2 linked regions of the Saccharibacillus brassicae genome follow. The protein of the gene in region 2 interacts with the protein of the main gene of each other region in a pairwise test. Links are inferred from orthologs where the notes say so. Each region holds a gene or a part of one and is shown on either strand. Other genes may lie near its edges.

The links.
Region 1: the proteins of FFV09_RS08660 (region 2) and FFV09_RS19270 interact in binary tests that used the Bacillus subtilis proteins (3 or more experiments, as listed by UniProt). The link is inferred for Saccharibacillus brassicae from one-to-one orthologs.

Annotation. Positions count from the first base shown.
Region 1 is NZ_CP041217.1:4,611,635-4,622,348, reverse strand. What follows is about bases 2,701-6,441. They hold FFV09_RS19270 (MMPL family transporter), read right to left. Parts: upstream 6,042-6,441; coding sequence 2,901-6,041; downstream 2,701-2,900. Other genes in these bases: FFV09_RS19265 (MarR family winged helix-turn-helix transcriptional regulator), read right to left, coding at 6,038-6,441. Outside these bases: FFV09_RS19280 (GTP-binding protein), read left to right, coding at 1-1,353; more of FFV09_RS19265, read right to left, coding at 6,442-6,526; FFV09_RS19260 (GNAT family N-acetyltransferase), read right to left, coding at 6,789-7,223; FFV09_RS19255 (ATP-binding protein), read right to left, coding at 7,241-8,932; FFV09_RS19250 (cobalamin B12-binding domain-containing protein), read right to left, coding at 8,922-10,043; ribose-5-phosphate isomerase RpiA, read right to left, coding at 10,222-10,714.
Region 2 is NZ_CP041217.1:2,050,265-2,061,090, reverse strand. Bases 2,418-6,270 are described here. They hold FFV09_RS08660 (efflux RND transporter permease subunit), read right to left. Parts: upstream 5,963-6,270; coding sequence 2,618-5,962; downstream 2,418-2,617. Other genes in these bases: FFV09_RS08655 (TetR/AcrR family transcriptional regulator), read right to left, coding at 6,194-6,270. In the rest of the region: FFV09_RS08670 (TorD/DmsD family molecular chaperone), read left to right, coding at 1-406; FFV09_RS08665 (gluconokinase), read left to right, coding at 651-2,246; more of FFV09_RS08655, read right to left, coding at 6,271-7,144; FFV09_RS08650 (DMT family transporter), read right to left, coding at 7,301-7,615; FFV09_RS08645 (DMT family transporter), read right to left, coding at 7,617-7,988; FFV09_RS08640 (TetR/AcrR family transcriptional regulator), read right to left, coding at 7,994-8,611; cls (cardiolipin synthase), read left to right, coding at 8,878-10,389; FFV09_RS08630 (phytoene desaturase family protein), read left to right, coding at 10,691-10,826. UniProt on the Bacillus subtilis protein: Required for self-resistance to surfactin, an antimicrobial lipopeptide surfactant produced by B.subtilis. Also required for swarming motility.

The sequences.
Region 1 (10,714 bases), 2.6 Mb from region 2 along the record:
ATCGAAGGCGATCTGCCCGAACGCGCCGAGCTTGCGCAGCGAATCGCGGACCATGCGGCCGCCGGCGAGATGTTCCCGGTCTGCTGCGGCTGCTCGCAGCGCGGAATCGGCATCGCCGAGCTGCTCGATGCCATGCTCGCTTTCCTGCCCGCTCCCGCGCCCAAGCCGGGCCTTGCCGGCATCGTGTTCAAAGTCGAGCGGGACCGCGCCATGGGCCGGGCCGTCTGGATTCGCCTGTACGGCGGCACACTGCGCAATCGCGACGTCGCGGCGCTGCACGGCCGCGCGTCCGAGGAGAAGATTACGCAGATCCGCAGGCTCGACGGCTTGAAAAGAGTCGACGCGGGCGAGTTCTCGGCCGGCGACGTCGCGGCCGTATACGGCCTGAGCGACGCGTCGATCGGCGACATCGTCGGCGATCCGGACCTCGTGCCGCAGACGCCGCAGCTCGCCGTGCCGCTGCTGACTGCGCGCGTGCTTCCCGAGAACGATACCGATTACACGGTGACCGCCGAAGCGCTGCGCGAGCTGACGGACGAAGATCCGCTGCTCGGCCTCGTCTTCGTGCCCGAACTGCGCGAGCTGCATGTGCGCATGATGGGCGCGATGCAGCTTGAAGTGCTCGGCAGCATGCTGCGCTCGCGCTTCGGCCTGAACGTCGGCTTCGGTCCGCCGGCCGTCATCTACAAAGAAACGCCGGCGCAGCGCTGCGAAGGGCGCGTCGCCTATCTCGCGCCCAAGCCGTGCTGGGCGATTCTGCATTTTACGATCGAACCCGGCGAGCCGGGCAGCGGGCTGCAGTACCGTTCGCTTGCGCGCGCCGACGACATTTTGCCGGCGTACCAGAACGAAGTGCGGCGCCGCGTGCCCGAAGCGCTCAAGCAGGGACTGTACGGTTGGGAAGTGACCGACCTGATCGTCACGCTGACGTACGGCCAGAGCCATGTCTGGCACACCCATCCGCTCGATTTCGTAATCGCGACGCCGATGGGCCTCATGAACGGCCTGGCCGCAGGCGGCACCAAGCTGCTGGAACCGGTGCTGCGCTTCCGCATTTCGGTGCCGGAAGATAACGCCGGCCGCGTCCTGAGCGACCTGTCGCGGATGCGCGCCGAATTCGATCCCCCGTTCGCCGAAGGCGGACGCTTCTTGATCGAAGGGCGGATCCCCGCCGCCACTTCGCTGGACTACGCCGTGGAACTTCGCTCGTTCACTTCCGGCAAAGGCATGCTGACCGCTTCATTCGACGGCTACCAGGAAGCCCCTCCCGGCACCGAAGCGTCCCGCCCGCGCGTCGGCATTAGCCCGCTGGACGAAGCGAAATACATTTTGAGCGCGCGGAGCGCTTTGTAGAAGCCGCCGGCCGGGGCGTGGAGAAGTGGCGGGAGATGGCGGTGGAGACGGGCGGATTGTGATCGGTGGGTCGAGATCGGTAAATGGAGATCGGCGGATGGACCGATGGAAACGGGCAAACGGAGATCGGCGGATGGACCGATGGAAACGGGCAAACGGAGATCGGCATATCGGGATGGGTATATCGAGATGGGTATATCGAGGCAAACGGATCGCGATTTGCAAACGGAAATCGACGGATGGCGACGCGCAAACCGTGATCGACGGGTCGACGCAAGCAAATTGTGATTTGCACATGAGGATCGACCGTTAGACATGGACGGATCGAGCCCCTGCCTCTTCCTCACCCCCACAGAATGAGCGCATCTTTCGGGGGATCTTTTGGCAAACTTCGTTCTTCATGCCTGCTCTCGCCCGGACAACTGCGTGAAAGCGGCTACTCCCCTCCTCGTTTCTCGTTCCGGCACGAATAACTGCGAGAAAGCATTTATTTCACTCTTTTATCCGCTTCCGTTCAAATAACTGCGAGAGAGCAGTTATTTTCGTCTCAAAGAGCACAAACCCTCTTTATGAAGCGAAATAAGTGGATCTACGCAGTTATTTTCGATTCAGGCGGCTTTTTGGCAAAAATAAGTGTCCTCCCGCAATTATTCGGGCAAAAGTCGGTCGGCGCATCAAACATGCGGATTAGACCGGCCAACGAATAGAAGCGGATCGACGGATGGGGACGCGCAAACCGTGATCGACGGGTCCAGGCAAGCAAATTGTGATTTGCACATGAGGATCGGCCGTTAGACATGGACGGATCGAGACCCTGCCTCTTCCTCAACCCCACAGAATGAGCACATCTTTCGGGGATCTTTTGGCAAACTTCGTTCTTCATGCCTGCTCTCGCCCGAACAGCTGCGTGAAAGCGGCTATTCCCCTTCATTTTTCTCGTTCCGGCACGAATAACTGCGAGAAAGCATTTATTCCACTCTTTTATCCGCTCCCGTTCAAATAACTGCGAAAGAGCACTTATTTTCGTCTCAAAGAGCCCAAACCCTCTTTATGATGCGAAATAAGTGGATCTGCGCAGTTATTTTCGATTCAGACGGCTTTTTGGCAAAAATAAGTGTCCTCCCGCAATTATTCGGGCAAAAGTCGGTTTGGTGAAGCTTGGCGGACTCACGGACTCACGGACTCACGGACTCTCGGACTCACGGACTCACGGACTCACGGACTCACGGACTCACGGACTCACGGACTCACGGACTCACGGACTCGACAAATTTTACGATTTTTACAGATTTGACGAGTTTCACGGGTTTGATGACATTCGCGGATTTGGCGGGAAAGCCAAGTGCACTTTTGCATCTTTTCCCGTTTCCGTTCCCGTTCTGTTCACGCTGCCGTCTCCGCCTCCGCCTAACCCTTGACGCGACAAAAAAAGCCGCTGCCCCTTTTCCGGGTCAGCGGCTTTTAGTCGTGGTCCGATTTCTTTGTCTCTACTCTACCCTGTCTCTACTTTTACCCTTACCCCTATCTCTATCCCCGATCGAATCCCCTTATCTCTCTCCGTCTTCCTTCATCCGAAACGGCCACCAATTCGCTTTGCCGAACGTCTTCACCATCACCGGTACGAAGAACGGAAGCATGAACAGGGCGTAGATGACGAGGCCGGCGAGCACGACGGTCGCGATCTGCATCATCGACAGGACGCCGGACGGAATCATCGAGGCGAACGTGCCGCTCAGGATCAGGACCGCGGACAAAATGACGGTGCCCATGTTGCGCATGGCGTGCACGATCGCTTCCTTCGGATCGAGGTCGCGATGCTCGTTGAAGCGGTCCATCAGGAAGATGCTGTAATCGACGCCGAGCGCGATCAGCATGACGAAGCCGAAGAACGGCGTCGTCCACGTGATGCCCGAGTAGCCGAGCAGGTTCACGAAGATCGCTTCCGTAACGCCGAGAGCGGCATAATACGTGACGAACAGCGACAGCATCAGGTACAGCGGCATGATGATCGAGCGCAGCAGCAGGATCAGGATGATCAGAATGCCGCCCATCATGAGGTAAACGGTGCGGCTGTAGTCCGCGTTGGATACCGTTTGCAGGTCGGCAAACGTGCTGGTCACGCCGCTGATCGCCACGTCGGCTTGTTCGAGCTCGGTATCGCGCGTGCCGCGATCGACCGCCGCGCGGATATCGTCCACTTTGGCGAGTGCTTCGGTGCTGTACGGATTGTCATTCAGCACGACGTCAAGCGTCATGATCTTGCGGTCTTTCGACATGTAGTTGTCGAACACCTGCTGGAAATCTTCGTTCTCCAGCGCTTCCTGCGGAATGAACCAGCCGCCGAGCTCGGAATCCGAGTTATCCTGCAGCTGCGTCAGATAGTCTTCCGCCGAACCGAGTCCGTCTCCGACCTGCTTGAGGCCGTCGACGCTCTGGTCAAGCCCGTCCGTCAGCTCGGTGAGCTGCTTGGACAAGTCGAGGAAGCCCTGGCCGAGCTGCGTTTGGCCTTCTTGCAGCTGATCCAGCCCGCCGGTAATCGACGGGACCTGCCCGACGATCTCTCCCTGACCGTCGGCGGCCTGGTTGAGGCCGCTTTGCAGCTGCTCGATGCCCGCGATCAGCTGATCGAAACCGCCCGCCAGTTGATTCTGGCCGTCGATCGCCTGGGCGTAGCCCTGGTTCGCTTCGCCGATGCCGGCGGCGATCTGGGACACCTGCCCCTGCACCTGGCCGAACGCGTCGGCCAAAGCCGCCGTTCCTTGACCGGTCTGCGTGACCGTCCCGCGGATCGTCAAGTAATCTTTGTCCTGGAGCAGCGCCGGGAACTTCTGTTCCAGACTGCCGAAGCGTCCCTGCACGCCCGTCAGGGCGCCGGACAGGGCGCTTAGCTGCTGTCCGATCCGGGACATGCCGCCGTCAAGCGCGGTCAATCCCGTGCCGACCTGCTGATAGCCGCTCAGCAGTTGGGCGTGCGCGTCGGCCAACTGCCGGGCGCTGGCTTGCAGCTGCGCAAGACCTGCCTGCACGTCGCCCGCGCCGGAAGCGCCGGAGCGAATACCGGTCTCGATCTGCGACAGCCCGTCGCCGAGCTGCGTTACGCCGGTCTTGAGCTCCTCGGTGCCGCTGACGAGGTCGTCGGCTCCGCTCGCCGCTTCCCGGATCTGCGGCGCATTGTCGCTCAGCTGCTTGCTCGCGTCGGACAGGCCGGTCTGAATCTCCGTCAGGCCGTCGCCCGCTTCGCCGAGTCCTTCCTTGAGCGTTCCGGCCTGATCGGCCACGCTGAAGTCCGTAATCGCTTCGCCGGTCGGACGGCTTGCGCTGCGCACGCTGTCGACGCCGTCCACTTTCAGCACTTCGCGGCTGATCCGCTCGGCGATCGCGACGTATTCGGCGTTGTCCATCGCCTGATCGTTGCGGATCACGATCTTGGCCGGCATCGCCTGGCCCGCGCCGAAGCTGTCGGCAATAATATTGAAGCCCTGCACCGATTCGTAGTTGCCCGGGATTTCTTCCAGGCTGTTGAACGACAGCTTGCCGCTGTACGTCAGCAGGAACGGCAGCGTGACGGCCAGCACGATCAGCATCGCCGCCCACGGCCGCTTCATCGAGAAGCGGCCGGCCCAGCCCCACAGCCGGTTTTCGCTATGGCCGATCGCTTTGCGCGAAGGCCAGAACAGCTTTTGCCCGAGCACCGCCATGAAGAACGGCACGATCGTCAGCATCGCCAGCAGCATGACCGCGATGCCGACGGCGACCGCTACAGCCGACCGGTACAGCATGAACTGCGACAGGCCGATCGCCGCGAAGCCGACCAGCACCGCAAGGCCCGACACGATGACGGTGCGTCCCGCGGTCCGGTACGTCTCGACGATCGCGTCCCATTTGTTGTCGGTGCGGCCCATTTCTTCCTTGAACCGGCTGATCAGCAGGATACAGTAGTCCGTCCCGATCCCGAACATGACCGCGACCATGAAGATCTGCGTGAAGTTCGACAGCGGAAAATCGAACCGGTCGACGAGGAACGAGACGATGCTCTGCGAGACGATATAACTCAGTCCCACGGTCAGCAGCGGCACGAACGGCGCAACGACCGAACGGAAGACAAGCACCAGAATGAGCAGGATGAAGACGACGGTAATGTACTCCGATTTCTTCAAGCCTTCTTCCGAGCTGCGCACCGTATCTTCGTTGATCAGCGATTGGCCGGTCAAATAATGCGCGACTTTGTACGGAGCGAGCGTCTCTTCGAGCCCGCTCTGCACGTCGGCCGCTTCGCCTTCCGCCACTTCGGCGGTCAGCGAGACGAGGATGGTCTGTCCGTTGGCCGACACCATCTGCTCTTCGAGTTCCTTCTGTTCGAACGGACTGAGAATCGACGTGACGTGCAGGTCCGCCTTGTTTTTCTCGATTGCGGTTACGGCTTCTTCGGCCTGCTTCTTCTCCGCGGCGGTCAATCCGTCGGGATTGTGGAACACGAGCGCGATCGTCGTGCCTTCCGCTCCGCCTTCCTGCGCGGCCAGATCCCGAAGAATAGCCGACGCTTCCGTCGACGTGTATCCGTCCGGCACGGAAATTCCGCCTTTTTCCCGGACGAGGTCCGACATCGACGGCGCGCTCAGGAACAGCCCGACCGCCGCCGCGATCCAGATCAGCAGCACCAGCCATCGGGCTTTCAGTAGGGTTCTCATTTTTTCTCTCTGCCTCCGTCTTCGATGACCAGGCCGGCCAGCTTCTCGAAAGCCGCCATGACCATCTCGATTTCTTGTTGTTCAAAATGGCTCAAATACCCGCCGACCGATTCGGACACCCGCTGCTCGACCTGCTCGGCGATCCGCTGCCCGCGTTCGGTCAGCGACAGATACACTTCCCGCCGATCGGATTCGCTGCGCGTACGCTCGATCAAGCCGCGGTCCACCAGCCGGGTCACGATCGCGGTGATCGAACTTTTGACTACCTTGAACGTCTCCGCAAGCTCCGAGGACGTGCGCGGACCGCGCTGCATGATGTGCTGAAGCAGGTAATACTGGTCGTTCGTCAGCTCTTCCTGCATCTGCCGGCGCATCACCGTTCCCATCTCCCGCTCGATCGCGAGCCACGAATCGAGAAACCGGTTGATGAGTTTTTTGGCGTCTTCGGGCGGCAGTTGGCCGTGTGCGGAAGTCTGTTCATCCATGGCCTTGACCCCTTTTCCAAATGATTCTCTACGCCAACTATTCGATCATGAAATAGTTCAACAATGAAACTATAAAACTTTGGAGCATGTCTGTCAACCGTTCCGCCTTTTCTTTTTCCGGTCAAAAAAAGCAAAAAGACCTTTCCCGAAGGAAAGGTCCGAACCCAATCAGCCTGAACAGAAATACGCACGAAAAAAGACGAAACAGGCGCGAGGGAGTCCAAAAACGTTCGAACTCCCGGTTGCCTGATCCGCCTCCTCCTTATTCCTGCTCTTCCTCTTCGACCTCGTACACGCAGCGGAAGCGTTCCAGGCCCGAATCCGTAAAGCCGAGGCTCAGGACGGAAAAGCCGATACTGCGGTAAAAGTCGACCACTTCTTCGTCCGTTTCCGCCACGACGCGTTCGGGCTTCTCCCGCACCATCAACTCCAGCAGCATCCCCCGACCGTAACCGAGGCCGCGGCTGCCCGGATCGACAGCGATATGCTTCACCGTGATCTCGCGGTCGCCGCTCGGCTCGAAGCCGACGACGCCGAGCATCTCGCCTTTTTCCAGATAGGCCAGCAGCTCGGATTGTTCGTTCTCTTCATAAAAAGCGATCGCCCGTTCCACCTGTTCCGGATCGGGAAAAACGGATAATTCCAGCAGGGCGGCGACTTTTTCGTTCCGCGCCTGTTCTTTGACGGATTGCAGCATCGTATTCCTCCTGTGTTCTATTGCGGCGCGATCCGGGCATGCCGGCGCAGTTCCGCGCGGGCCGCCTCGTACGCGCCGTTCAACTTCGGCAGCACGTCTCTCGCATCCTGCGCCCGGTTCTCGCGCAGCGCCTGTTCGACGTTCTCCAGCAGTTTCGCCAACTGGTGAACGCCGAGGCTCAGACTGCCGGACTTCAAATTGTGCGCGACCCGCAGCCCCTGCTCGCAGTCGCCCGCGCGGACGCATTGTTCGAGCCGCACAAGCTTCTCCGGCGTCTCTTCTTCATAGACAGCCAGCAGAGAACGCAAAATGTCCGGTTCTTCGCCTTCGTCCAGTTCGATCAGCTCGCGCACGACCGCTTCGTCGATCGCCCGGTCGGACGCGCGCGGCATCCATTTTTCCAACATGGACCCGAGCGATTCGATGCTGACCGGCTTGCCGAGAAAATCGTTCATGCCGGCCTGCAGGCATTCTTCGCGTTCGCTTTCGACCGAAACGCCGGTCAGCGCGACGATCGGGATCGGACTGCGCATCTCGTCCCGCTCCAGTTCGCGGATACGAAGCGTCGCTTCGATCCCATCCATGACCGGCATCTGCTTGTCCATGAGGATCAGCGCATACGGACGACTGCGAAAAGCTTCGACGGCGTCCCTGCCGTTCTCGGCCACGTCGACCGATTCCAGCCCGAGCTTTTTGAGCTGGATCCGGATGACGCGGTTGTTGATCGGATTGTCTTCCGCAACCAAAACGGAGATCCCTTCGCCCGACGTACCGAACGAAGGAACCGCATGCAGCGCGGCGCCCGCGCCAGGCAGCTCTTTTTCGGGCGGAAGGTTGATTTCGAACCAGAATGTCGAACCCGACCGTTCGCGGCTGAACACGCCGATCTCGCCTTCCATCGTGTCGACGAGCGATTTGCAGATCATCAGGCCAAGCCCGGTGCCTTCTTTGGCTTTGCCCGCTTCGGTCTGCCCGTACGGCTTGAACAGCTTGACGATATTCTCTTCCGAGATCCCGATGCCGGTGTCCCGGATTTCGAACCGGACCCGGTCCGGGCTGCCTGATGCCGCGCGCACGACGACCCGGATCTCGCCGTCTTCGGTAAACGTGTTCGCGTTGTGGATCAAATTGATCAGAATTTGGCGAATGCGCGTCGGATCGCCCTGAAGCGTCGACGGCACGGAATAATCGATGTCGTATTCGATCCGGTTGCGCTTCGCGCCCGCTTTGGGCTGAAGCAGCTGCACCACGTGGGCGACGACGGTTCTCGGCTCGAACGGCTTGATTTCGATATCAAGTGCGCCCGCTTCGCTTTTGGACAGGTCCAGCAGGTCGTTCACCATGCCGAGCAGCTCGCCCGCCGATTCGTCGATCAATGCCGTCCAGGCCTGCTGTTCTTCGTTCAGGGCGCTGCCGCGCAGCAGCTCGGTCATGCCGAGGATGCCGTTCATCGGGGTGCGGAACTCATGGCTGATCATGGCCAGAAAGCGATTTTTCGCTTCGTTGGCATGCTGCGCTTCGCGGACCGCTTTTTCCATTTCCGCATTGCTTTTGGCGAGCTTCCGTTGAAGCGTCACCAGTTCGTTGTTCATCGACGAAAATTCGTTCAAAATCCGTTCTTCCTTCAACTGCCCGCGCACGATCCGGTCGTTGAGACCTTCGACGATCCCGCGCAGGCGTTCGATCTCGCGCTGCAAATCAGCTTCCAAGTTCGTGACCTCCTTCCACGGCCGGCTGACCTTCATCCCGTCTGCGCCGGCTTGCGCGTCCGCGCATCATCCGCTCGGCTTCGAGCAGCGCCCCGCCGGCGTCCGGCGCGTACCCGTCGGCGCCGATCCGTGTCCAAAGCGACGGATCGACGTTGAACGGCAGGCCGCCGACCAAAATCAGGACGTTGGCCGAACGCTCGTCCGCCCGCAGGTTCACGATCAGTTTCTTCATTAGATGCACATGGAACGTCATCGTGGCCGACAGCGCGACGATATCCGCCCGGCGCCGAAGAATGAGGTTCATCAGCTCGTCCTCGTCCACGCTCGCGCCCAGATAGTGGGTATCCCACCCTTCCATCTCGAACACGTCCGTCAGCATGCGCAGCCCGATTTCGTGCATCTCGCCGCCGACGCAGGCCGAGACGAGCACTTTGGAATTCGACTTGTGCCCCGACCCGATCCATGCCGTATACAGCCGCGACATCGCGCTCTGCGTCACGGCGGTGCAGTAATGCTCGTCGGCGACGCTGATCTGCTGCGTCTGCCACAGCCGTCCCACTTCGTACTGCGAAGCCTGGAAAATGTATGCGTAAATGTCCCGCACGCTTTCTCCCCGCTCGAACAACAGGTCGACCAGCGCGTATGCCCCGGCCCGATCCCCGCTCAGCAGCGCGTCCAGATACTCCACGCTTTCGCGTCCGAGCGGCCGGTCTTCGGCGAGAAAAGACGGCACTTCGGCCGGCTCCGCCGTGCGCGCAATGCCCATCTCCAAGATCCGGATCGTCCGGTCGGTCGATTCGTCGCGTTCGCCCGCCTCGACCCGGCCGAGAATCAGCTCCAGCTTGAGACGGATATCGGCTTCCGTCAATCCGTAGCCGGCCAGCAGCTGCTTCAACCATCCAATGTAATGGACGAACAGCGACGGGCTGTCCATCTGCACGCTTTCCGCCAAATAATGCAGCGTATAGGCCGTGTCCCGCTTGGACTTGTTGAATCCCGCCTGTCCGTACCGCTCCATCAGATCGGGCTGGACCCGGTAATGTTCTTCCGTAACCGCAAGCGCGAGTCCTTCGATTTCCGCCGGCAGCGTCTTCCCTTCTTGTAACGTCATGTTGACCACCCACTTTGGGAGAAGGCCTGCCCCGGTCCTGCCTGCCAAAATCCGACCGCTGCGCATCCTTCCCCGGTTTTGTCCGTCCTGAATACCGGTTTAAAGCTTCGGGTTTATCTTCCCATACCGCGAAAAGATGCGCAACTTGACAAAACAAACGTTCCCTGCTTGTCGCCTTTTACAAAACGCTTTTCGGGGGCAGCGAAGAACGGGTGAAAAGATCGAGGCTGCCGTCTTCGCGCCCGACGACGACCGTATGCGCCATCTCGACGAACAAGCCGTTTTCCACGACGCCGGGGATAGCGTTCAGCTCGGCGTGCAGCGAAGCCGGATCGTCAATCGATACGCCTCGGCAGTCCGCAATGTAATTGCCGTTGTCCGTTACGTACGGCTCTCCGTCTTCCATGCGCAGCCCGGGGTTCAACTGCAGCGCTTTCAGCGCGTCGAGCGTCCATTCGTGCGCAAAAGGAACGATCTCTACCGGCAGCGGAAAAGCGCCCAGCGTGTCGACCATTTTGTCTTCGCCGACGACGACGAACATTTTGGCGCTGCGCGCCGCCACGATCTTCTCGCGCAGCAGCGCGCCGCCTCCGCCTTTGATGAGCTGCAAATTCCGGTCCACTTCGTCCGCACCGTCGATCGTCATATCGATTTGGCCCACTTCCGCAAAA
Region 2 (10,826 bases):
TCTAATCTGCCGCCGCCGGGGCAGCGGTATCCCGCTGCGCGAATCGGGCTATGTGCGCGTCGAAGCCGGTCTCGCGGCCTGCCGCGCCGGTGCGGCGTACGACCGGGCGGGCGTCACGCTGAACCGGACGTCCGGGGAAAAAGACGACGAGTTGAGCGTGGAGCTGGAATTCATGGCCGTGCTGGCCGAGCGGATGATCGAAGGCGTGCGCTCCCGCGGGGAACGCGAGCGGCTGGCGCGGATGCAGCTGGAATTCGTGCAGCGGCATCTGCTGACGTGGATTCCTTCGTTCTGCGAAGAAATGCGCGCCGGCACGGTCAGTCCGCTGTACCTGAACCTGTGCGCCATGCTGGAAGCGGTGCTTCTGTTCGACCGCGCGTGGCTGTCGGCCCGGGTCGGGGATTGATTGTTAAGATGAAGCCGGATGCGGATCGAAGCCTCTGTGCATGCCGACGCAAGGGGAAGACCGTATGCCGAGCCGAGCGAAAAAAAGTGAACCGCCGAACCTGTTTTTCCGAGCCGGAAAAACGCGATCGGCTTTTTTTGTTTCGTTTGCCTGCCGACTGTCCAAAAGGGCATAGACCGGGCAAGCTTCGTGTAACGGGGCCCCTGTCCCGAGAGCCGGGCGCAAAGCGAAGGAGGATGCCTTAATGGGACTGTATATCGGACTCGATATCGGCACGACCAGCACCAAAGCCTTTTTATACGATGAAAAAGGACAGATCCGCGGAGGCTCGCAGGCGGCGTACGCGCTGCTGGTGCCGGAAGCGGGCCGGGCCGAACAGCGTCCGGAAGAGCTGATGGACGCGGTGGCGGACGCGATCCGCGGCGCGATGAAGGAAGCGAACGCGCAGGCCGGAGACATCTCGGCCGTCGGGATCAGCGCGGCGATGCACAGCCTGATGGCGGTAGACGGCGAAGGCAAGCCGCTGACGGCCGTCATGACGTGGGCGGACAACCGGAGCATCGGGCAGTCGAACGAACTGCATCGAACCGGCGAAGCGCGGAGGCTGTATGCGGCCACCGGCACGCCCGTGCATCCGATGTCGCCGCTGACGAAGCTGCTCTGGCTCGCCGAGCGCCAGCCGGAGCTGTTCAAGCGGGCGGCCAAGTTCGTCTCGTTCAAGGAATATTTGCTGCACCGGCTGTTCGGCCGCTACGCGATCGACGTCTCGCTCGCTTCGGCGACGGGGATGCTCGATCTGCATACGCTGGACTGGAACGAGTCGGCGCTGCGTTTGATCGGCCTGTCTCCCGATCGGCTCGGCGAGATCGTGCCGATCACCGAGCGCTTCAGCGGCATGGACCGCACGCTTGCGGAGCGGATGGGACTGCATCCCGATACGCCGTGGATCGCGGGCGCAAGCGACGGCGCGCTCGCAAACGTCGGCGTGGGCGCGCTCGAACGCGGCGAGACGGCCGTGACGATCGGCACGAGCGGCGCAGTGCGTTCTTTTGCCGAGGAGCCGAGTACGGACAAAGCGGGCCGGACGTTCTGCTACGCGTTCGAACCGAAGCGCTGGCTGATCGGCGGGCCGACGAATAACGGCGGCATCGCGCTGCGCTGGTATTTGGAGAAGTTCGTGATCGGCGAAGGCGAAAGCGCGGATCTCAAAGAAAAAGAGGCGCTGGACCGCATCATGCAGTTGGCCGATTCGGTGCCGCCGGGTTCGGAAGGCCTGCTGTTCCTGCCGTATCTGAGCGGGGAGCGGGCGCCGTACTGGAACGCGGACGCCCGCGGCACGTACTTCGGGGCGACGCTGCATCACGGGCGGGAGCATTTTGGCCGCGCCACGATGGAAGGCGTGCTGTTCGCCATACGCACGGTGTCGGACGCCTTGACGCAGATCGGCGGCCCGAGCCGTTCGCTGCTGGCGTCGGGTGGATTCGCCAAAAGCGAAATCTGGACGCAGATGCTGGCCGATCTCTCCGGCACGCAGGTCGTCGTGCCCGATACGTACGAAGCGTCCGCTTTCGGCGCGGCCTCTGTCGCCATGCTGGCGACCGGCGCGATCGGCGATCTGGGCGAAGTCAAAGACGCGATCGGTATTCTGCGCACGCACGAACCGGATGCCGGACGCTTCCATACGTACGAACGTTATTATTCGCTGTTCAAGCGGGTGTACGACCAGCTGGAGCCGGTCTTCCCCGAGATCGCGCAGCTTCAGCGCGGAACGGGCATCAACCACGAAGACGAGAGCAAAGAAGGCGAAGCGAAGCCGGAATCGCAAGGGTCTTCGGCTTGAGCGGGGATTTTGACGAATCCGTATCACGCGATTTGCGCTCCAGCACGCTTTTTCGCCTATTAACGAATCGTCAGCACGCTATTTGCTCCAAAATGGCCTCAAACGTCCCAATTCGGCCGGATAAGGCTACGACGATTGGTTAGTTTGCCGAAAAGGCCAAATAGGGGAGAATAGCGATACCAGGGTTCGTTAGACGTGCGGTTAGAAGGGTGAGATTTTTGCAAAAGCTGGGTGGCGAACGAAAAAGTCCTGTACCCTACACAAAAAAGCCGCTCCCCCAAGGGGAGCGGCTTTTTTCCATACTTAGGCCGCAGCAGCGACCGGGCCGCACGGGCGGCCCGATTCTGCCTAGCATGACAGGCTGCGCGGGATTAATCCAGCGGGGTTTCCAGCTTTTCCATTTCGGCGCGGCGGGCGCGCGATTTGGAACTGATCTTCATCAGGAACTCGTACACGACCGGCACGATGACGAGCGTGAGCAGCGTGGAGCTGATCAGGCCGCCGATAACGGTGATGCCGAGACCTTTGGAGATGATGCCGGCGCCGCCTTCCCAGCCCGCGACGAGCGGGATCAGGGCGCCGATTGTCGCAAGCGCCGTCATCAGGATCGGACGCAGACGGGTCGAACCGGCTTCCAGCAGCGCTTCGCGGGTCGACAGTCCTTCGCGCTCTTTGTGAATAACGCGGTCGATGAGGACGATCGCGTTGGTGACGACGATGCCGATCAGCATCAGCACGCCCATGAGCGCCGAGACGCTGAGCGATTCGCCGCCGATCAGCAGGCCGATCAAGGCGCCGATCGCGATAAACGGCAGCGAGAACAGGATGGCGAACGGCGCGAGGCCGCCGCCGAACGTCACGACGAGCACGAAGTAGACGATGGCGATCGCAGCGAGCATCGCAAGGCCGAGCTGCGAGAACGTATCGTTGATCTGCTCGGTCACGCCGCCGAATTCGACGGTGATGCCGTCCGGCAGGTCCAGCGCGTTGATCTTGTCTTCAAGCGTCGTCGAAGCGCCGCCCACGTCGGACGAGACGATATTGGCCGACAGCTGGGCGACGGTCTTGCCGTCCGAACGGGAGATCGTGTCCGGCGCGATGCCTTCCTGCACTTCGACCACGTCCGAGATCGGAACCTGGATGCCGAGCGGCGACGTCAGCTCGGTGTCTTCGATCTCCGACAAAGCGGTGAACGTCTTGCTTTCCGTTTCGATATAGACCTTATGGCTTTGGCCGTCAAGATCGACTTCGGTCAATACCGGACGCTGCGTGACCGGCGCAAGCGCCATCGCGATCTGTCCGGCGGTCAGGCCGTAGGAGCTGAGTTTCTGCTGGTCGGCGACCAGCGTGTACTGGCTGTAGCCTTCTTCGAGGCCGCTCTCGGCTTCCTCGAAGTTCGGGTCGGCCTGGATCAGCTTGAGGATCTGGTCGGCGACCGGCTTCAGGTCTTCGGTGCTGTCGCCGTAGACGCTGACGCTCAGCTGGCTTCCGCCCAGGCCGCCGCCGATGTCCATCTGGCTCCATTCGCCTTCCGGCACGCGTTCCTGGAGACCGGCGAGCAGGTCTTCCTTGACCGTGTCGAAGTTTTCCGTGTCACTGTTGAACTCCGTGTAGAACAGGGCGGAGTTCGCCGAACCGAACCCGAGCGGATTCGATCCGCCGATCGAATACTGCATATTCGTCAGGTTCGGCTGTTCGCGGACGAATTTCTCCGCTTCGAGCATGCGATCCTGCGCCTGCTCGTCGGTGGCGCCGGCTTCCGGCGCGTACGTGAACGTAAACGTTTTGTCTTCCTGCTCCGGCAGGAAGCTCGTTCCCACATAAGGAATCGTGAACAGACTTCCGACAAGCAGGAAGACGGCGATCAGGAACGTGATCAGCTTATGCGACAGCGACCAGTTCAGGATGCGCTTGTACCCTTCGGACATGCGGCCCGGCTTGTCGTGCGACGTTTTCTTCTTGAGGCCGCCGCGGAACAGCGTATGCGCCAGCATCGGCACGATCGTAATCGCGATCAGCAGCGAGGCCAGCAGCGCGAACACCATCGTCAGCGCGAACGGCATGAACAGTTCGCCGACCATGCCGCTGACGAAAGCGAGCGGGACGAATACGGCGAGCGTGACGATCGTCGAAGACATGATCGGCAGGAACATCTCGCGCGTGGCCGCGCTGATCAGCTGGCGGCCGCGCAGCTTCTCGGTATCGAGCGACATGCGCCGGTAGATGTTCTCGATGACGACGATCGAGTCGTCGACGACCCGGCCGATCGCGACGGTCATCGCGCCGAGCGTCATCATGTTCAAGGTGACGTTCATCTGCTTGAGCAGCAGCACCGCGATCAGCAGCGACAGCGGAATCGAGATGATCGAGATGATCGTCGAGCGGAAATCGCGCAGGAACAGCAGGATGATCAGGACGGCGAACAGCGCGCCGAAGATCGCTTTTTCCAGCATGGTCCGGACCGAATCTTCGATCGGCTTGCCCTGGTCGAGCATGACGGTCAGGTTAAGACCGGAATATTGGTCTTCCAGTTCGGCGATGCGGTCTTTGACCGCGTTGACGACGTCGACCGTGTTGGCGTCGTTCGTCTTGACGATCTGGATACCGATCGACTCCAGGCCGTTCGTGCGCGAGACGGACTCGGAGCTGCCGACGACTTCGATCTTGGCGATGTCGCTCAGCTTCACCGTCGGCAGGCCGGCTGCGGCAGCCGCAGCCGCGGCGCCCTCCGTGCCCTGCGCGCCGGCCGCTGCCGCGCCCTGCGCTTCGGCGGCGGACTCGGCGCTGCCTTGCGCGCCTTCGGCATCGGCGGAACCCGCCGCTGCCGCGTCCTGGCCGGCGGCCGTACCGCCGGCCGCCGGCGCTTCCGCGGCTGCGCCCGGCGCTCCGCCCGGCGCATCTGCCGCGCCACCGCCTTCCATGCCGGCACCCGCCGCGCCGGCGCCTGCGGCCGTGCCGCTCTGCGCGGGCACGACCGGGATCTCAAGCGCTTCGAGATCTTCGAGCGTCGTGACGTTGCCGTCCACGACGACCGCGGACTGCGAATCGTCCAGCGTGAACAAGCCGAGCGGCGCGCGAACGGCCGAAGCGTTCACGATGTTCTGCACCGTCTCCTGCGTCAGGCCGGACTGTGCCATCTTCTCCGCGTCGAAGGTCAGCTGTACTTCGCGGACGTATTGGCCGGACAGCTGGACGGAGGCGATGCCTTCGATCTTCTCAAGCTCCGGCAGCACCTGTTCCTGGGCGATCCGGGACAGCTCTTCGAGATCGTCCGTGCCTTCTTTGGCGGACGCGCTCAGCGAGATGACCGGGAACGAGTTCAGGCTGAAGCGGGTAATCTGCGGCCGCTCGACGCCTTCCGGCAGCGTGACCTGGTTCAGGCCTTCGCGAATCTGCGCGGTCGCTTCGTCCAGATTGGCGCCGAAGTCGAGTTCGACGGCGATCGAGGCGACGTTCTCCATCGACGTGGACGTGACGTTCTGCACGCCGGCCACGTTGCGGAGCATCTGCTCCAGCGGAATGGCGACTTCGTTCATGACCGTCTCGGGAGCGGCGCCCGGATCGACGGCGGTGATGCTCAGAAACGGGACGTTGATATCGGGAATCGTTTCCTGCTTCATGGTAAGGCCGGCGTAGATGCCGGCCGCGGTAATGACGATCGTCAGGAACCAGATGGCGAGCTTGTTCCGCAGGGAAAAGCCGATGATACTTTTCATAAAAAGATTCTCCACTCCTCTAAATGGGATAGATCCGTCCGGCGCATCGGCCGCGTTCGGCAGCCTGAACTTTCATGCGGCCCACGCGCGGCGGACTTTCCTTGTCTCTGTAACGGCGATCTGTAACGGCGGGTTGAAGGATTCGGAAAAATAAAGCGTTCGATCGCGTAACCGCTCGGCCGCGCAGCGTTTGGCGCCGGGCGTACGGGCGGCTTCCGTTTCCGCTTCGGCTTATCGGCGGGAATGAAGTTCGTCCAGCCGGTACAGCACGAGCGGGGACAGCTGTTCCAGCGCCCCGTGCAGCACATGCACGTCTTTGAGATTGCCCAGCATGCCCCGGACGACGGAGCGGCGCGGCGCTTCGGCGGACAGTTCTTCTTCCAGCACGTCGAGCGTCTCCAGGGCGTCTTCGCGTTCGCTGCGCCCGATCGGGCTCCAGGCGAGCGTGTCGCGCATTTGGCGCATCAGGATGAACGGGCGCTTGGACGCGGACGGATCTTCCGGAGCGTCTTCGACCCAGGTCGTCCACAGCGCCGGCGCGATCAGCGGTTCGGGCTTGCGATCCAGCACCCGTTCGGCGGTCGCGTCGAGCATCAGTTCGAGATGGCGCAGCGCTTGCGGAATCGGAATCTCCGGCATGCCCCAATCGGTCAGCTGCAAATACGAGAAGACGAGGCCGCCGACGACGATCGCGAAATCGCCGGAATACGGATCGATCTCTGGTCCGTAGATCCCGATCAGGCTGCGGCGGATCTGGACGAACGCCGAAGACAGGATCGGATGGTGTCCCGCGGGCCCGCAGGCCGGGTCTCCGCGGCCGTCGGTGCGTTCTTCGCCGATGCCGCTGAATTCGCGTTCGCGGATCTGCATCATCATGAACGCCTTGAATTCGATCAGCGAGTGCAGCAGCACTTCGATCTGGGCATAGAACGCTTCGCGCGCCGGAAGATTGGCCGAAGCGGCAAGCTCCAGCTTCTCGTGCAGCGTACCGAGCGCATACTGGTGAATCGCGCCGATCAGTTCTTCTTTGGAACGAAAATGCTGGTACAGCGTCCCTTTGGAAAAGCCGCAGCGTTCCGCGATGTCCTGCATGGACGTTTCTTGAATGCCCCGTTCCGAAAACAAACCGAGAGCGACCGTGAAAATGGTTTGTCTGCGTTCCGCGGATTTATCGATCAGCAAGCGAAATCCCCTTTCTTTTTTGACCATTGGGTTCCGTAATCGACTGTAGAGTCAAACGTAGTATAAACGAAAAAAACGGCCGCCTCAACTTTACCGGAAAACCGGGGTCGAAAGCGTCCGTTCGGTGGAGAAAAAGGGTCGAAAAAAGCAGTTGCTTTAGGAAATCAGCTTGAGTCCGACCGCAGCGGCCAAAATCATCGAGATGAAGAGAATGCGCCGGGTCTCTTTCGGCTCGCCGTACAGGAACATGCCGACGAGCGCGCCGCCGACCGTGCCGATGCCGGTCCAGATCGCGTAAGCTGTGCCCATCGGGATATGCTGCATCGCGTAGGTAAGCAGCGAGAAGCTGCCCGCGAAAGCGGCGATCAGCAGAGCGTAGGCCGGCAGTCCTTTGCGCAGCGAGACCTGCTTCAAGCCGATGACGCCGAACACTTCGCAGCATCCGGCCAGAACGAGAGCGATCCACGGCATATTACACCGCCCCCTTTCCATCGATAGCCGGCGGCGTTTCCGCCGGCGAAGCGTCGGTCACGAGCTTCAGGCCGACAACGCCCGACAGCAGCAGCAGAATGAGCAGCGTCTTGGCCAGGCTGAACGGCTCGCCGAACAGCAGCGTCTCGGCCACGACAGTGCCCGCCGTGCCGAGGCCGGTGAAGACGGCGTAGACGCTGCCGATCGGCAGCACTTTCGAAGCGCCGATCATCAGCCGGAAGCTGATGGCGATGCCCATTACCGTCAGCAGCCATTCCCAAATATTCGAGGAGTGCTTGAGCCCGGATACCCAGGCCACTTCGAACACTCCTCCGATCAATACGTACAGCCATCCGCGATTCGTGCGGCTCATGGCGTTCACTCTCCTTGTGTGTGAATCGGTTTGTCCGGCCTCACCGGACGAAGTACGCCGCGGCAGTAGACCGGCCAGACGGCTTCGAAGCGCCGCGCCGCGTTGGCGCGGCTGCTGTAGATCGCTTCGGCGAGCACGCCGTCGAGGATCGTCAGATAGGCAAGTGCCGCTTCGCGTGCGCCGTCCGGATACAGGCGCTCGGCGCTGCCCGGCCGCCGCAGCAGCCGGGTCAGCCCGCGTTCGCCCTGTTCGAAAAACGGATTGACGAGGTCCATCACCCGGTCGTGCAGCGAACTCGGCGGGAAATACGACATGCGCAGCAGGAAACGCGTCTCCGCGTCCTGTTCGTAATCGTCCATCAATCGTTCGGCCAGCCCGCGCAGCACGTCGTCGAACGGATCGGACCGCCGTTCGCCCACGAAGCGAAACAGCGCCCGCTTCTTGCGGCGCAGCGCCTGTTCGAATACGGACAGGAACAGTTCTTCTTTGCTGCGGAAATGGGCATAGATCGAAGGCTTGCGAATACCGACTTCGTCCGCGATCCGGCCGAGCGAAGCGCCTTCGAAGCCTTCGCTTGCGAACAGGTCCAGCGCGATATCTTCAATAGCCGGTTTGCGTGTCATTCGGGGGCCTCCTCTGGCGTGCTCGGTCGATTCGTCGTTTTCATATAAGGAAAAACTAACGATCGGTAGGTTAAAACCTAACATGAAGAGTTCGGAATGTCAATTGCAGGGAGAAGCAGAGCGGAGTACGCCGCGGATTTGCGCAGGAATGAAACCGCGGCGCGCGCGTCGCGTAATGACCGTAACGACAAAGACCGTATGGATGGGCACTTTCGGGTATCCACCCGCATTCCGTCCGGCATTTCGCCGCAAGAGGGGGTTTTGATATGAGACGCGGGTTGATCGTATTTTTGCTCGCCGCACTGCTGTTCGTCTTCTATTATTTCGGCGTCGATTTGTTTGGCACGACCGCCGCCGCTGTCATGAGCATTTTTTCCACCCTGACCGTCGTCTCGATCGCGTTCGTCATCTTTATGGACAACCGCAATCCGTCGAGCACGCTGTCATGGATTCTGGTGCTCGGCCTGCTGCCGGTCGTCGGGCTGATCTTCTATTTCCTGTTCGGGCAAAATTATTTCCGCCGCCGCAAGTACGACAAAAAAGCCCAGTGGGACCGCCGCATCTACGAATGGAGCGAAAAAGACACGCTGGCCGGCATCGAGAACACGGCGCATTTCAGCGACGAACAGCAGCGTATCCTGCGCTTGTCGCGCCGTTTGTCGCTGACGCCGGTCTCGTATTCGAGCCCGACCGCGGTCCTGACGAACGGAGGCAGCACGTTCTCGGCGCTGCTCGACGCGATGCGCGCAGCGCGCCACCATATCCATATGGAATACTACATTTACCGCGCGGACGAGATCGGCACGCAGATCCAGAAGCTGCTGATCCAAAAAGCGCGCGAAGGCGTGGAAGTCCGCTTCATGGTCGACGCCGTCGGCAGCATCCAGCTCCCGCGCAAATTTCTGGACGAGATGCGGGCGGCGGGCGTGAAGGTGGCGCTGTTCGGCGCGACGAAGTTCCTGCTCGCGACGAGCCGGGTCAATTACCGCAACCACCGCAAGATCGTCGTCATCGACAAAAGTATCGGGTTCATCGGCGGGCTGAACGTAGGCGACGAATACCTCAGCCGCAGCAAGACGTACGGGTTCTGGCGCGATACGCATATGCGGATCGAAGGCGACGCGGTCAGCACGCTGCAGCGTATTTTCCTGCGGGACTGGCGGCATATGACGAACGAGCAGCCGACGGGACCGGGTTATTTTCAATCCAAAAGCAAACCCGACCCCGAACTCGGCGCCGTGCAGATCATCGCAAGCGGCCCCGACAACGATCGCCGGACGCTCAAGCATATCTTTTTCACGATGATCACGACGGCCAAACGTTCGGTCTGGATCGCGACGCCGTATTTTATCCCGGACGAAGACATTTTGACCGCGCTGCGCACCGCCGCCTTGTCGGGGCTGGACGTGCGGCTGCTGTTCCCGGCGAAGCCCGACAAAAAGCTGCCGTTTTGGGCGTCGCATTCGTATTTTCCGATCCTGCTCGATGCCGGGGTGAAGATTTACGAATACGAAAAAGGATTCCTGCACTCCAAGCTGCTGATCGTGGACGGGGAGACGGCGAGCATCGGAACGGCGAACATGGACATGCGCAGCTTCCACCTCAACTTCGAAGTCAACGCGCTGCTGATGAACAATGCCAGCGTGGCGCGGATTACGGCCGATTTCGAGCGCGATCTGCTGAACACGACGATGATCGATCCGGCCGCGTTCGGCAGCAAACGAATCGCTTTGCGTTTTATGGAATCGGCCGCGCGTTTGCTGTCTCCCCTGCTGTAAATGGGAGACCTGGCATATCACCGGAAAAAAATTGCAGCTCTCAAAAAGAAGAGGAAGTGCCGCCGCGGCGCGTTCTTTTCTTTTTGCATGCCGGAAAGCCCCGAAAAGACGTTTGTGGGATGATGGTTGCTGTGATAGGCTAAAGAGAGAATCTTAGGCTTTGAAAATTAAAATTTGATACAAAAAGATCGCGTTCGCACCGATTTTACACAATACGCCATTCGCAAAGCGAGAAATTCGGCCGGTTGTTGGGTAATAAAAGACGATGGGGCAAGTCTGAAATGAGGAAAGGTGAATCGGCATGGGGCGAAATGAAAACAGCAAGACCGCAGTGATCGTAGGCGCGGGACCCGGAGGATTGGCCGCGGCGATGCTGCTTGGCGCGAAGGGGTACGAAGTCGACGTGTACGAAAAACAGCCCGTCCCCGGCGGACGTT